DNA from 3 places in the Streptomyces sp. NBC_00448 genome. Region 1 is predicted to be linked to each of the others. Evidence: riboswitches for the same ligand, from Rfam matches in the RefSeq annotation. Region 1 holds a riboswitch; each other region holds the start of a gene.
The links. Region 1 has a riboswitch for cobalamin ahead of OG370_RS01725 (CbtB domain-containing protein). Riboswitches for the same ligand answer to the same signal wherever they lie in the genome.
Positions count from the first base shown of each region.

Region 1 (4,673 bases):
GCGACTTGATGCCGATGGAGAGCAGGAAGGCCAGCGCGAAGACGATCGAGGAGTGGCCGAGGGAGAACCAGAAGCCCACCGACAGCGGCCGCTTGCCCTCGCCCATCAGCTTGCGGGTGGTGTTGTCGATGGCCGCGATGTGGTCGGCGTCGAAGGCGTGCCGCATCCCGAGCGTGTAGGCGGTCACCCCGATGCCGACGCCGAACACCCCGGTGCCGGTCTTGTAGTGGTGCGGTGCGACGATCACGGCGAGCGTGAACCAGCCGATGACGTGGAGCGCCACGATGAACGCGGCCATGCCGCCCAACCGGGTCCATTCGGCGCGCGACATCGACGCCGATATCCGATGCAGGCGGGACCCCGGAGCGGAGGGGGCCTCGATGGTGGAACTCAACGTGGGGTCCTTTGCGAGGGGACGGGGACTTCTCAACGCGACACGTTACTTGTTGCGACTCACTTGCAACAAGCGGGCGTCGGCGTACTCCCATCGCTCCGACCAGGCTCATCCCGGGCGCACGGGGACACGCGAGAGCGCACAGTCCCCGCACAACGCGCCCGCGTGCCCGGGCGCCGCCCGGTAGATCAGGCAGCAGCTGTTCCGCCGGAACCCCCCGCCGGGGGTACGCCGTCCGCTCCCGCGCAAGCGTCCGCGCTCCAGCAGCAGGCCGGTCAGCGCCTCGGCCCGCGCGGCGGCGTCCGGGCGCGCGGCGGCGATCATCCGCGCCGCGCCGTTCACCGCGGACGCGGTGTTGCCGCGCAGGACGTGCGGCGACACGCGGAACTCCGCGCACGCCGACTCGACCTCGCGTACCGCGCCCTCGAACACCGCGGCGGAGAACCGGTCGGCGAGCGCCGCGAGGTCCGCGCCCGCCGCACGATTCACGCCCCCTGTACGATCCGCGGCCGTCCCGGGCATGTGGTCCGTCCCGGGCGGCAGCGGCAACGCCAGCGGGTACGGTCCGCCGAGCGCGGGCTGCCAGCGCAGATCGGCCAGCCGCACCCGCCCGGGCACCCGCCCGTACAGCACCGCCAGCGCCAGGTACGGGGACAGCAGCCGCGCCACCAGGCCGAGATGGACCACCGACGCGGCCACCCGTTCCTCGACCGCCTCCGCCGGCTGCCCGCCGCCCGCGGCCAGCACCCCCCGTACGGCGGCCACCCGGGCGGCCAGCACCCCGCTTCCGCCGGGCGGGTCGGCCGGGTCGGCCGGGTCGGGCAGTTCGGCGAGTTCGGCCATCGACCGCCACACGCCCGGGCCTTCGCCGGCCGCCTCGGCCCTCTCAGCCGCCTGGACCGGCTCGACCGCCTTGATCGCCTTGATCGCCTCGACCGCGAAGAACGGCCCCAGCTCCGCCAGGGCCGCTCTCACGTCATCGTCGTTCACCGCGCCACCATGTCACCGAGGGACCGGGTGGCCGTGCACGGCGCGCGCCGTCACGCCTTGACCGGGTCGGCGCGGGGCGCCCGGACGGTCCGGCCGGCCGGCGCCGGGCTCAGCACCCGCTCCGCCAGCGGCCCGAAGACCAGCCCGATCGCCGACCAGAGCAGCAACTGCGCGGCCACCGAGTAGAACCGGAACTTGAACAGCACGTCCGCCGGGAAGCCCGGGTAGACGATCCGGCCGTGCGGGTCGGTGAGCGGCACCGGTGTCTCGGTGCCGTGGTTGCCGTACTGCTCGCGGTTGGTGGCGAGATGGCCCAGCGCCGGCAGCAGGCCGATCACCACGCCGATCACGACCAGGAAGGCCGCGCCGGCGAGCAGCGTGGCGTTCCACGTGCCGAACCGCTCCTGGAGCCGCCGTCCCAGCCACACCGCCAGGGCGAGCAGCGTGATCGAGCAGACCACCATGATCAGGTAGAGCCCGGTGCGGGCCTTGATGGTGTCCTCGTGCCCGATCGCCGGCGGGTTCGCCGGGTACTTCACGAACGGCACCAGGTAGAAGCCGAGGAAGCCGCCGCCGGCCACCAGCAGCGCCAGGGTGCGCGGCCGGACGTTGCCGACCCGGCCCAGGCACACCGTGTACACCACCGCGAAGATGGCGCCCATCGCGGCGCCGAAGAGGATCAGCCCCACGCCGATGCCGACGTCGGCCTGCACGGTGCGGCTGAACAGGTCGGGGCCGGCCGGGGAGGCCGGCAGGCCCGCGGCCTTGTCGAGGGCGTTCTGCGCCGCGTCCCGCCCGCTCTCGTAGTCGATCGCCTTGTTGATCTGCGGTTCGGCGAAGATCCGGGCGAAGACGAACGCGAGCAGCCCCGCGATCGCGCCGGCGAGCACGCCGCGCAGTACGAGTCGCTTCTCCATGTCGAGTTGTCCGCCTGCCGTGAGAGCCGTCAGTGGCAGGGGAAACCGAGGAAGTGCCGCGCGTCGTGCACGAACTCGTGGATGTGCATGTCCCTGCCGAACACGGAGACCGCGCCCTGGTCGACGCCGATGAAGTAGTACACGGCGAGCGCGAGGATCGTGGTGCCGGCCAGCCAGAGCACGGCCTTGGAGACGGGCAGGACGACCGGCGTGGCGTCGGACGACGTGTGGGTGGACAGAGAACTCACGGTGGTGCCTCCTTCGGGGATGCTGCGTCCCTCGGTCATATGGGGCTTCGTGACGGCGAAGTGTCTGACTTCCCGGAACGCCCCTGGAGGCGACCGGGTACACAGTGGCGCGACCGCGCCGGATTCCCACCGGCTTCCTCACACCTTCACGAACCATCAGCGTACGGGCGTCAGAATGTGCACGTCAACGCATGTCACGTGCCCTTCGCCACACGGCGGGCCGGCTGCTCCCGATCCGGATACGGGAGCCTGAGACCCGCCGTCAGCTCGCCGACCAGCGACGCCACTTGATCCACTTCGATCAGGAAGCCGTCGTGCCCGTACGGCGAGCGGACTGTCCGCATCCGGTCCGCGCCCGCGATGCCCGCCGCCAACTCCCGCTGCTGCGCGAGTGGATAGAGCCGGTCGGAGTCCACCCCGGCCACCAGCGTCGGTGCCGTCACGCGGCGCAGCGCCGCCGCGGTGCCGCCCCGCCCCCGCCCGACGTCGTGCGCGTTCATCGCCTCGGTCAGTACCACGTAGCTGCCCGCGTCGAACCTGCGGACCAGTTTGTCCGCGTGGTGGTCGAGATACGACTCGACCGCGTACCGGCCGCCGTGCCAAGGGCGTTCGGCGTGCTGCGCGGCGCGGCCGAACCGCTCCCGCAGCTCGGGCTCGCTGCGGTAGGTCAGGTGCGCCAGCCGCCGGGCCTGCCCGAGCCCGGCGTGCGGGCCGCCGCCGGGGGCCGCGTCGTGGTAGTCGCCGCCGTGCCAGCCCGGGTCCGCCCTGATCGCCCGGAGCTGCACCGACGCCCACCCGATCTGCTCGGCGCTCGCCGCCGCCGGGCAGGCGAGCAGCAGCAGCGACCCGACCCGCTCCGGCCGGCCCACCGCCCACTCCAGCGCCCGCATCCCGCCCATCGACCCGCCGACCACCAGCGCCCACCGCTCGACGCCCAGCGCGTCCGCCAACGACGCCTCCGCCGCGACCTGGTCGCGCTGGGTCAGGAACGGGAAGGCGCTGCCCCACCGGCGGCCGTCCGGCCGCGCGGACGCCGGGCCGGTGCTGCCCTGGCAGCCGCCCAGGACGTTCGGCGCCACCACGAAGAAGCGGTCGGTGTCCAGCGCGAGGCCGGGCCCGACCAGCCCGTCCCACCACCCGGCGGTCGGATGGCCGGGTCCGGCCGGACCCGCGACATGGCTGTCACCGGTCAGCGCGTGCAGCACCAGCACCGCGTTCGACGCGTCGGGCGCGAGGTGCCCCCACGTCTCGTACGCCAGCCGCACGCCCGGCAGTGCACCGCCCGCCTCCAGCGGCAGCGGGTGGGAGAGCGGGTGCCAGCGGCGCCGCCCGGGCGGGTCCCCCTGCCGCCACGCCCCGGAGGCGGGCGGCAGGGGGACCTCCGCGGCCGTGCGCCCCGGCACGGTCAGGACGCGCCCTTGGCCGCGCGGAACCCGGCGTCCAGATCCGCCTTGAGGTCCGCGACGTTCTCGATGCCGACCGACAGCCGCACCAGGCCGGCCGAGGTGCCGGTGGCCGCCAACTGCTCCTCGTCCAGCTGGCTGTGCGTGGTGGAGGCCGGGTGGATGATCAGGCTGCGCACGTCGCCGATGTTCGCCAGATGGCTGAAGAGCCGCACCGCGTCCACGAAGCGCTTGCCCGCCTCCGCTCCGTCGCGCAGCTCGAAGGCGAGGACCGCGCCCGCGCCGCGCGGCAGGTAGCGCTGCCCGGCTTCGTACCAGGCGCTGGACGGCAGGCCCGGGTAGTGCACCACCGCGACCTCGTCGCGTGCCTGGAGCCACTCCGCGAGCTCCTGCGCGTTCGCGGAGTGCCGCTCCAGCCGCAGCGACAGCGTCTCGACGCCCTGGAGCAGCAGGAACGCCGAGTGCGGCGACAGCGCGGGACCCAGGTCGCGCAGCAGCTGCACGCGCAGCTTGATCGCGTACGCCCCCGGGCCGAGCGCCGGCCAGTACTCCAGCCCGTGGTAGCTCGGGTCGGGCGTGCTGAAGTCGGGGAAGCGGTCGGCGTGCGCCCCGAAGTCGAAGGTGCCGCCGTCGACGACCACACCGGCGATGGTGGTGCCGTGGCCGCCGAGGAACTTCGTCGCGGAGTGCACCACGATGTCCGCGCCGTGTCGCAGCGGCT
Region 1 is NZ_CP107913.1:368,563-373,235, reverse strand. Features, by position in the region: gene OG370_RS01740 (HoxN/HupN/NixA family nickel/cobalt transporter) at 1-331, opposite strand, end outside; gene OG370_RS01735 ((2Fe-2S)-binding protein) at 503-1,384, opposite strand; gene OG370_RS01730 (CbtA family protein) at 1,435-2,301, opposite strand; gene OG370_RS01725 (CbtB domain-containing protein) at 2,331-2,549, opposite strand; cobalamin riboswitch at 2,587-2,712, opposite strand; gene metX (homoserine O-acetyltransferase MetX) at 2,744-3,958, opposite strand; gene OG370_RS01715 (bifunctional o-acetylhomoserine/o-acetylserine sulfhydrylase) at 3,955-4,673, opposite strand, start outside.

Region 2 (4,673 bases), 1.5 Mb from region 1:
GAGCGGATGCTCGCGGCCGAGGACGACCCGCGGGCCGTCAGGGCGATCGGCATCGAGCACGCGACCGAGATGTGCCGCCGGCTGATCGCCGAGGACGTCCCGGGCCTGCACTTCATGACGATGAACTTCTCCAAGGCGACCACGGAGATCTACCAGAACCTCGACCTGCGCCCGTAGGGCCGGCGCCCGTAAGGCCGGAGCCCGTCAGGCCGGCACCTGTAAGGCCGGCACCCGTAGCCCGCGCCCTTCCGGTGGCCGCGGCGGCAACCCCCGCGCCGGGCGGGCCGGGAGGGAACCGCGCGGCTCCCTCCCGGCCCACCGGGGCTCAGGCGGTGGGCAGTTCCGCGCGGACCGTGCGGGCGGCGGCGACCAGGTTCTCCAGCGACGCCTTGGTCTCGGGCCAGCCGCGGGTCTTCAGCCCGCAGTCCGGGTTGACCCACAGGCGCTCCGCGGGGATCGCCTCCAGGCCCTTGCGCAGCAGCGTGGCCGCCTCGTCCGCGCCGGGCACCCGGGGGGAGTGGATGTCGTAGACGCCGGGACCGGCCTCCCGCGGGTAGCCGTGGCCGGCCAGTTCGTTGGCCACCTGCATGTGGGAGCGGGCGGCCTCCAGGCTGATCACGTCCGCGTCGAGGTCGTCGATGGCCTGCACGATGTCGCCGAACTCGGCGTAGCACATGTGGGTGTGGATCTGGGTGGCCGCGCCCACCGCGCCGGTGGTCAGCCGGAAGGACTCGGTGGCCCAGGCCAGGTACGCGGGACGGTCGGCGGCCCGCAGCGGCAGGGTCTCGCGCAGCGCGGGCTCGTCGACCTGGATCACCGAAGTGCCGGCCGCCTCCAGGTCGGTGACCTCGTCGCGCAGCGCGAGGGCGACCTGGCGGCCGGTGTCGCCGAGCGGCTGGTCGTCGCGGACGAAGGACCAGGCGAGCATGGTGACCGGCCCGGTGAGCATGCCCTTGACCGGGCGCGAGGTGAGCGACTGGGCGTAGCTCGTCCAGCGCACGGTCATCGGCTCGGGCCGGGAGATGTCGCCGGCCAGGATCGGCGGGCGGACGTAGCGGGTGCCGTAGGACTGCACCCAGCCGTGCTGGGTGGCGAGGTAGCCGGTGAGCTGCTCGGCGAAGTACTGCACCATGTCGTTGCGTTCGGGCTCGCCGTGCACCAGGACGTCGAGGCCGGTCTGCTCCTGGAAGGCGATCACCTCGCCGATCTCGGTCCTGATCCGCTCCTCGTAGCCGGACCGTTCGATCCGGCCGGCCCGCAGGTCGGCGCGGGCGGCGCGCAGTTCGCCGGTCTGCGGGAACGACCCGATGGTGGTCGTCGGCAGCAGCGGCAGCCCGAGGTGGGCGCGCTGGGCGGCGGCGCGCTGCGGGTACGCCTGGGCGCGGCGGCCGTCGGCGTCGGTGACGGCCGCGACCCTGGCGCGTACCGCCGGGTCGCGGGTGATCGGCGAGGCCGCGCGGGAGGCCAGGTCGGCCCGGTTGGCGGCGATCTGCGCGGCGATGGCGTCGGTGCCCTGCGCCAGGCCCTTGGCGAGCGTGACGATCTCGGCGGTCTTCTGCCGGGCGAAGGCGAGCCAGCGCAGCACCTGCGGGTCGATGTCCTGTTCGGGCGCGGTGTCCAGCGGCACGTGCAGCAGGGAGCAGGAGGCGGCCACGTCGACCTGGCCGGCGAGGCCGAGCAGGGTGGCCAGGGTGGACAGCGACTTCTCGTAGTCGTTGATCCAGATGTTGCGGCCGTTGACGACGCCGGCCACCAGCCGCTTGCCGGGCAGCCCGCCGACGGCGGCGAGGTCGTCGAGGTTGGCGGCGGCCGCGCCGGTGAAGTCGACGGCCAGGCCGTCGATCGGGGCCCTCACCAGGATCGGCAGCGCCTCGCCGAGCCGGTCGAAGTAGGAGGCGACGAGCAGCTTCGGCCGGTCGGTGAGGGTGCCCAGCTCGCGGTAGGCGCGGGCGGCGGCGTCCAGCTCCGCGGGCGTACGGTCCTGGACCAGGGCGGGCTCGTCGAGCTGCACCCACTGGGCGCCGGCGGCCCGCAGGTCGGCGAGCACCTCGGCGTACACCGGCAGCAGCCGGTCCAGCAGGGTCAGCGGTTCGAAGTCGGCCGGCACCCCGGGGGCGGGCTTGGCGAGCAGCAGGTAGGTGACGGGGCCGACGAGCACCGGCCGCGGGATGTGCCCGAGCGCGAGGGCCTCCCGCAGCTCGCCGACCTGCTTGGCGGAGTCGGCGGCGAAGACCGTGTTCGGGCCCAACTCGGGCACCAGGTAGTGGTAGTTGGTGTCGAACCACTTCGTCATCTCCAGCGGCGCCACGTCCTGGGTGCCGCGGGCCATCGCGAAGTAGCTGTTGAGCGGGTCGGCACCGACGGCGGCACGGTGCCGCTCGGGGACGGCGCCGACCATGACGCTGGTGTCCAGGACGTGGTCGTAGTACGAGAAGTCGCCGGTGGGCACCTCGCGGACGCCGGCGTCGGCGAGCTGCCGCCAGTTGGCGCGGCGCAGTCCGGCCGCGGTCTCCCGGAGGGCGTCCGCGGTGACACGGCCCTTCCAGTAGCCCTCGACGGCCTTCTTCAGTTCCCGGTGCTGTCCCTGGCGGGGGTAGCCGTACACGGTGGCCCGTGCTGCCGCGGCTGCGGGCTTTGCTGACACGGAAATCTCCTTCGCGAGATGTCTCCCTGGCATCCCGGAGACGGGACGCGGACGCGAAGGCGGCGAACAGGACGGACCGAACACGCCCGATTCGAGGACGCTCCACCGCCTGATATGTGCGCCGACCCGCCCACGAGGTCACCGGGACATCCGCACGCGATCGGTCGCGTACGGGCAACGGGCAGGTCTTCGGACTCGTGGGCACGCCTGCCGGGGCAGGCACCTACTGGCCGTCGCTTCCCAGGTCCGCGCCGCGGACCCAGTGCTGATGACGGCGATCGTTCCCACTTACCGCTGCGGGGCAGTCCCGGATTCCCACCGGGTTCCCTCTTACGACGCGCCTACCTGGCGGGCAGGGCGAACCAGCTGCACCCGCCAGCCTAGATCGCCCGCGTGCCTTTGGCTCGGCACTGCTCACATCCCGGAACGTGCCAGGGGTGATCCGGCCCGCTGGGCAGCAGGCACGGGCCGCCCCGGCCGAATGTCGGACTTTGCCGATCCCGTCGCACCCCCGACCGTACGCGGGCGATCCGCGCACAAGGGGTCAGCTACGCAAGGGAGCCCATACACGACCGATACGTGACCGACGCGTCACCGACCGTGTCCGCCCGGCCGCGGCGGGCCGTCGATGCCGGCTTCGTAGACCGTCAGCGGCATCGGCGCGCCCTCCAGCGCCGCCGGGCCGGCGGACTCGGTGAGCGGCCGTGGATCGGACGGCCGCACCCCCAACTCCTCGGCCAGTTCCCGGCGCAACGTCTCCCTCGGCTCCTCGCCGGGGTCGGGCTTTCCCCCGGGCAGATGGAAGACGTCGGGGGCCGCGCGCTTGCTCACCAGCAGAAGGCGCCCCTCCCGAAGCGCTGTCGCGGCCACCACGATCACCGGGGTCCTGTCCCTCGCGCACCGGCGGGCCCGGCGTGCCGTTCTCCTGCTTCATACGCCCCGGTTCTCGCTGCGGCCCCCAGTGCGGTGCCGCCGCCCCCTTCCGGGCGGCGCCGGTACCCGCAGACGGGTGAGTGCCTCGCACGTTCGGGTCAACACGGCGATTTATCCTAGTTGTTGGATATTGTGCGGCGTACGTTCGGCGGTGCCCATGCGTCTCCCCGCACATCTGGAACAGGAGAAGTCCTTTGGCGACATCCGCTGCTCTTCCCACCCTCCGCAGCCGCATCATCGTCGGCGCGAGCGCGCTGACCACCGCTGTGGCGCTCGGCACCACGCTGCTCGGCGCGACGGCCGCCCAGGCCGCCACCCCGGCCCGCCCGTACGGCACCGTCGTCGCCGGTGCCGGCGTCGTCCAGCGCCAGTTCCCCAGCACGGACTCGTCCGTGAAGGGCTCGCTCGCCTACCACCAGCAGGTCGGCCTGCGCTGCAAGGTCCACGCCCAGAACATCGAGGGCAACGACATCTGGTACCTGCTGCGCGACAACTCCAACTGGGTCTCGGCGAAGTACGTGGACAACACCGGCACCGTGGACCTGTGCAAGGACGTCCTGCGCAGCAGCACCGCCGTGATGAACGCGGTGCCGAAGGGCGCCAAGGGCTGACCGTCCTACGGTGTACGGGCATCCCGGAGCCGCGGCAGGTCCCGCGCGCGGCTCCGGGCCGCCACGTCGGGTTCCCCGCGTTCGCCGGGTTCCGCGCGTTCGCCGAGTTCCCCCGTTCCCCGCGTTCGGCGCGCGACCGGCGTACCCGAGCCCGCTGTCGGGAGCCCTGGCGGCGGCCGGTCAGTCGGAGTTCAGCCACACCAGCGTCGCGGGGCCGTCCGGTGTGATCACCGGTACCCATGCCTCGTCGGCCGCACCGAACCGGCTGTCGTCCAGCCGCAGGGGGTGCGGCTCCTCGCTGATCCCGTCGGACACCCAGTAGCGGAGGGCCCCGATGATGCCGCGAAGCCGCTCCCGTTGGGCCTCCGGCCAGGTGATGTGCCGGGTGCCCGCACCGCGGAAGTCCCGCTCGAACAGCTCGCGCAGCGCGTCCAGCCCGTCCGGCTCGAAGAGCGGCACCAGGAAACCCTCGACCTGCCCCTGCC
Region 2 is NZ_CP107913.1:1,898,425-1,903,097, reverse strand. Features, by position in the region: gene metF (methylenetetrahydrofolate reductase [NAD(P)H]) at 1-177, shown strand, start outside; gene metE (5-methyltetrahydropteroyltriglutamate--homocysteine S-methyltransferase) at 326-2,644, opposite strand; cobalamin riboswitch at 2,808-3,026, opposite strand; gene OG370_RS08010 (NUDIX domain-containing protein) at 3,236-3,514, opposite strand; gene OG370_RS08005 (SH3 domain-containing protein) at 3,772-4,188, shown strand; gene OG370_RS08000 (DUF6210 family protein) at 4,369-4,673, opposite strand, start outside.
Region 2: linked by a shared signal. The riboswitch ahead of metE (5-methyltetrahydropteroyltriglutamate--homocysteine S-methyltransferase) and the one ahead of OG370_RS01725 (CbtB domain-containing protein) in region 1 are both predicted to bind cobalamin.

Region 3 (4,673 bases), 7.2 Mb from region 1:
GCTCGGGCGACTCGCCCGACGGGAGAGCAGTCGACGGAGGCAGCGGATCACCGGTGGTACCCGACCGCGCCCCGGGACCACTCCGCACCCGCGCTCGGTAAAGCGCGCCGAGCGAGCCTCCTCGTCCAGGGAACCTCTGCTGAGGGATGTATGTGCTGGGCCAATGTCACGGCCTGGGCCGCCTCTCGTCAATCGGTTGTCCGGGCCGGCTCCGGGCGTCGGAAGAGAACCGGTCGGGTGGACCTGCGGGTAAAGGGGTGCAGGCGGGATGAAAAGGGCGGGCCGCCGGCCGGCGGCCCGCCCGATGCTCCAGACCCACGAGGCGGTCAGGCCGCCACGGCTATCGCCTCCTCCGGTTCGTCGGCCGCGACCAGCAGCGCGTGGACATCCGCGCGGGCCCGTGCCACGCGTGAACGGACCGTGCCCACCGGGCAGCCGGTGCGGGCGGCGGCGTCGGCGTACGGCAGTCCCAGCAGTTGGGTGAGCACGAACGCCTCCCGGCGCACGCGGTCCACGGTGTGCAGCAGGTCGAGAAGTGCGACGCCCTCGTCGAAGCCGGGCGGGTGGGCGGGTTGCGCGCGCTCGGCGGACGCCAGCCAGTCGTCGGTACCTGACAGCTGGGGCCGGGCCGCGTCGTAGCGGTAGCGGTCGACCACGACCCGGCGGGCGATGGACAGCAGCCAGGTGCGGGCGCAGGAGCGTCCCGCGAACCGGGGCAGGCTCGCCAGCGCCCGCAGATAGGTCTCCTGGGTGAGGTCGTCGGCTGACGAGGAGTCCGCGGTCAGGTAGGTGACGAAGCGCCGCACGTCGCCGCGGGTGGCCCGCACGAAGTGCTCGATCGCTTCCTTGTCGCCGCTGCCCGCGGCCAGGGCCCAGGCAGTCACCTGGGAGTCGTCGCGTGCGACCGGTGAGCGGTCGCCCCGGGGTTTCCGGGCAGGTGTCATCTTCTCGGGTCCTTCGCTCGTGCGGGACCGGCCGTGTCACGGCACGCGGTCCCGCCGACGGACAGCCCGCCACGTGTCCTCGACGCTGCTACGAGCGCGGGACGTAACACGCGGTGACGTATGCGCGAACACGCTTACGGAACAGGCGTGTTGCCCGGCGGGCCGACGGGATCAGAGTCCGGCACGCTCCGCGCGGCCTCGCGGCGCCCGAGGGCGAGGGAGACGACAGGGCATACCGGCGCTGCGCCCGTCGAGCCGGCCGAGCAGCCGGTCAGATGGCGGGCGCCTGTCAGATCTGGACGACGAGAGACGGCGGCCCACGCCGCACCACGGCATGCCGCAGAATCCCTTCCGCGGGCCGAAGCCGAGGGGGCCCGTCCGCACGAACGCCGGGCACAGGCGGCAGCACAACGCCGCACACCGCAAGGACGTACCGCAGCGGGGCAGCCAGCACCCACGCCAGCGAGCGGACCATCCGGTAGAGGGCGACCTCGCCCCGCCACATCCACAGGCCGCACACCAGCGCGACGGCGGCGTGCAGCATGAGCATCCCCAGGGACCACTCGTGCATGTCCATACCGCCGCCCGGTCCCACCGTGGACCCCATGGCACCGGAACCGGTGGCTGAACCCGCCATACCCGGCATGGATGCCATGGACGCCATACCGCCCATACCCGTGGCGGGCATCGCCGGGTCCGATACCGCCGTCGCCGAAGCGCCGACAACCAACTGCCCGAGCATGAAGACGCAGTGCAGCGCGAGTTGAGTGGCCACGCTACCGCCGAGGATGACCCGCGCACCACGCTGCTTCCCAGTGGCCCACCACGCCATGGCGGTGACTCCGGCGAACGCGTACAGCAGCGCCCACACCGGCACGCCGGTGCCGGACATCATCGCGTGCCCGAGCCCGCTCACCGCCGTGCACACGGCCGCGAACACGGCCGAGCGCAGGACGCGGAGAGTGGGCATGCGAGCCATACCGACATCGTGCCAGCAGGCCGGCCACATGACGCCACTGGGGCAAGCACCGCGCCGTCCGACAAATCCGTCGGCCCACGGCAGTCCAGCCGCCGGGCCTCCCACCCTTCCTGCGACCCCATTGCAATTGTCAGACGTGCGCATCTACGCTGACCCGGCCGTGGTGCTCGGGAAGTCGGTGTGACGCCGACGCGGCCCTCGCCACTGTGATCGGGAAGTCATCGTGCTCGTTCCGCCCCGGACGGGATGGACGCCACTGGCCGCTTCGGCGACCGGGAAGGCGGAGCACGACGGCGTCGGACCCGTAAGCCAGGAGACCGGCCACGGCACGCACGACGAACTGTCCACGAGGTGCTGGAGAGGCTGCCCCCGCCATGACGCTGCCCGAAAACCCGTCCCTGCCGGCCGGAACGCCCGTGGGGGCGGCCTCCCCCGGGCCCGTCGTCCGCCGCTTCGAACGCGCCGACTGGATACGCACCGGCGTCCTGTTGGCCGCTATCGTCCTCCTGCACGTCGTGGCCTTCGCCATCCTGGTGACGATGGTCGCGCCGCACCACTACACCGTCGGCAAGCAGGCGTTCGGCGTCGGCCTCGGCGTCACCGCCTACACCCTCGGCATGCGCCACGCGTTCGACGCGGACCACATCGCGGCGATCGACAACACCACCCGCAAGTTGATGGCCGACGGGCAGCGGCCGGTCTCAGTCGGCTTCTGGTTCGCCCTCGGCCACTCCAGCATCGTCATCGCCATGGCGAGCCTGATCGCGGGCGGCGCCAAGATCGCCGGCACCCTCTTGAACGAGAACTCCGACGCCCACATCACCCTCGGTGTCATCGGCACCAGCGTGTCGGGGACCTTCCTCTACCTCATCGCCGCCCTCAACCTTGTCGCCCTGGTCGGCATCTACCGCGTCTTCAAGGAGATGCGCGCCGGCAACTTCGACGAGCACGAACTCGAGAAGCACCTGGACAACCGGGGCTTCATGAACCGCCTGCTCGGCCGCCTCACCAAGTCGGTCCGCCACCCCGGCCAGATGTACCCGATCGGCGTGCTGTTCGGCCTCGGCTTCGACACCGCCACCGAGGTCGCCCTCATGGTCATGGCCGGCTCCGGAGCCGCCGCCGGCCTGCCCTGGTACGCGGTCCTCTGCCTGCCGCTGCTGTTCGCCGCCGGCATGAGCCTGTTCGACACCCTCGACGGCACCTTCATGAACTTCGCCTACCACTGGGCGTTCTCCAATCCGGTCCGCAAGGTCTACTACAACCTCACCATCACCGGCCTGTCCATCGCCGTCGCCTTCGTCATCGGCACCATCGAACTCGTCGGCGTCCTCCACGACAACGCCGGCTTCAAGAACTCCCTCACCGACTGGATCGCCGCCATCAACCTCGACAACGTGGGCTACATCATCGTCGGCCTCTTCGTCGTCGTCTGGGGCTGTGCCCTGACCTACTGGCGACTGGCGAAGGTCGAACACCGCTGGGGAGGAGCGGCGCGTGGCGGCGCCGGAGGAGCCGGCACGGCACCTTGATCACACCCGCCCACCGTCCTCAAAGACGACGAGCTCGCCCTGTTCCCTGGCCGCGCCCACGGCGAGCCGAGGCAACCGCCGTCAATTGCTGCTGGCCATTGAAGCGCACGACAATCCCTCGGACAGGACGGCCCTCGTTCCGATGGTGAAGAAGACCCAGCACAATCACCAGGCCGCACGACTCCCCGGCGACATCCAACTCTGGCTCGCCGACAGCGGGTACGCTTCTGCCGCGTCCTTCGAGGCCCTCGCCAACCTCCCGCTACTGGTCTCGGTCACCAGCGATGCCGACCAGGCAGGATTTCCCGCGAAACGTCAGCAGGCCCCTGCCGGCCAGCAGGACATGGCGGCCCGCCTCGCCACCCCCACAGGACGGGCCCAGTACCGTCAACGCAGTGCCCTGGTCGAGCCGGGATTCGCCCAGATCTTCCAACGCTTCGGACGACACCTCAACTACCGCGGCCGCCAGGCGGTGGACGCCGAGATCAAGCTCCTCGGCACGGTGCACAACCTCAACAAGCTCATCAATCACACGCCCAAGAAGCACTCTTGACCTTCACCGGGCAGGAGCCGTGCGACAGCCTCGCTGTCGTCGCGCGGATGTTGCGAAACCCTCGCCGCACCCGGGCGGGCGTCAACTTGTGTGGAGGTAGTGGGCGTTCCCATGGGCGGCGCAGGTCCGTCGCGGCTGGTCGGGCGAGCCATAGCTGGGTGTGTGCGGCGATGATCAACATCGTCCACAGGTCCGCGCTGGTCGGGTCCCGGAGCTTGGGCACGGTCCAGCCCAGTGTCTGCTTCATCAGGCGGAAGGTGTGTTCCAGGTCGAATCTGCGCAGGTAGGACCGCCACAGTTGGTCGACGTGGGAGGGGGCGGCCCCGGGGCGTGAGGACCACAGCCACACCGGGTCGGGATCCCGTCCGCCGGGCAGGTGCTCGACGGTGAGGCGGATCACGAGGCCGTGCAGGACGGGGAGTTCGACGTTCTGGTCGGTGATCCAGGCCGAGCGGCGGGTGAGCCGGGGGTGGAGCCGGTCCCATGCCCGGGCGGTCGCGGTGCCGTAGCGGGTGGTGTCGGTTCGGGTCTCGGTCTGCGGGTCTCCCCAGGTGGTGGGTCTGGCCAGGGCGAACGGGGCGCCGTGCATGCGCGGGCGGCCCGGCCGGGGGGCCGCGTTGTGCGGGCGGCCCGGCCGGGGGGCCGCGTTGTGCGGGGCGGGGTCA
Region 3 is NZ_CP107913.1:7,598,871-7,603,543, reverse strand. Features, by position in the region: gene OG370_RS32715 (sigma-70 family RNA polymerase sigma factor) at 327-944, opposite strand; gene OG370_RS32710 (hypothetical protein) at 1,234-1,923, opposite strand; cobalamin riboswitch at 2,068-2,263, shown strand; gene OG370_RS32705 (HoxN/HupN/NixA family nickel/cobalt transporter) at 2,298-3,455, shown strand; gene OG370_RS32700 (transposase) at 3,421-4,008, shown strand; partial or broken gene OG370_RS32695 (NF041680 family putative transposase) at 4,007-4,673, opposite strand, start outside.
Region 3: linked by a shared signal. The riboswitch ahead of OG370_RS32705 (HoxN/HupN/NixA family nickel/cobalt transporter) and the one ahead of OG370_RS01725 (CbtB domain-containing protein) in region 1 are both predicted to bind cobalamin.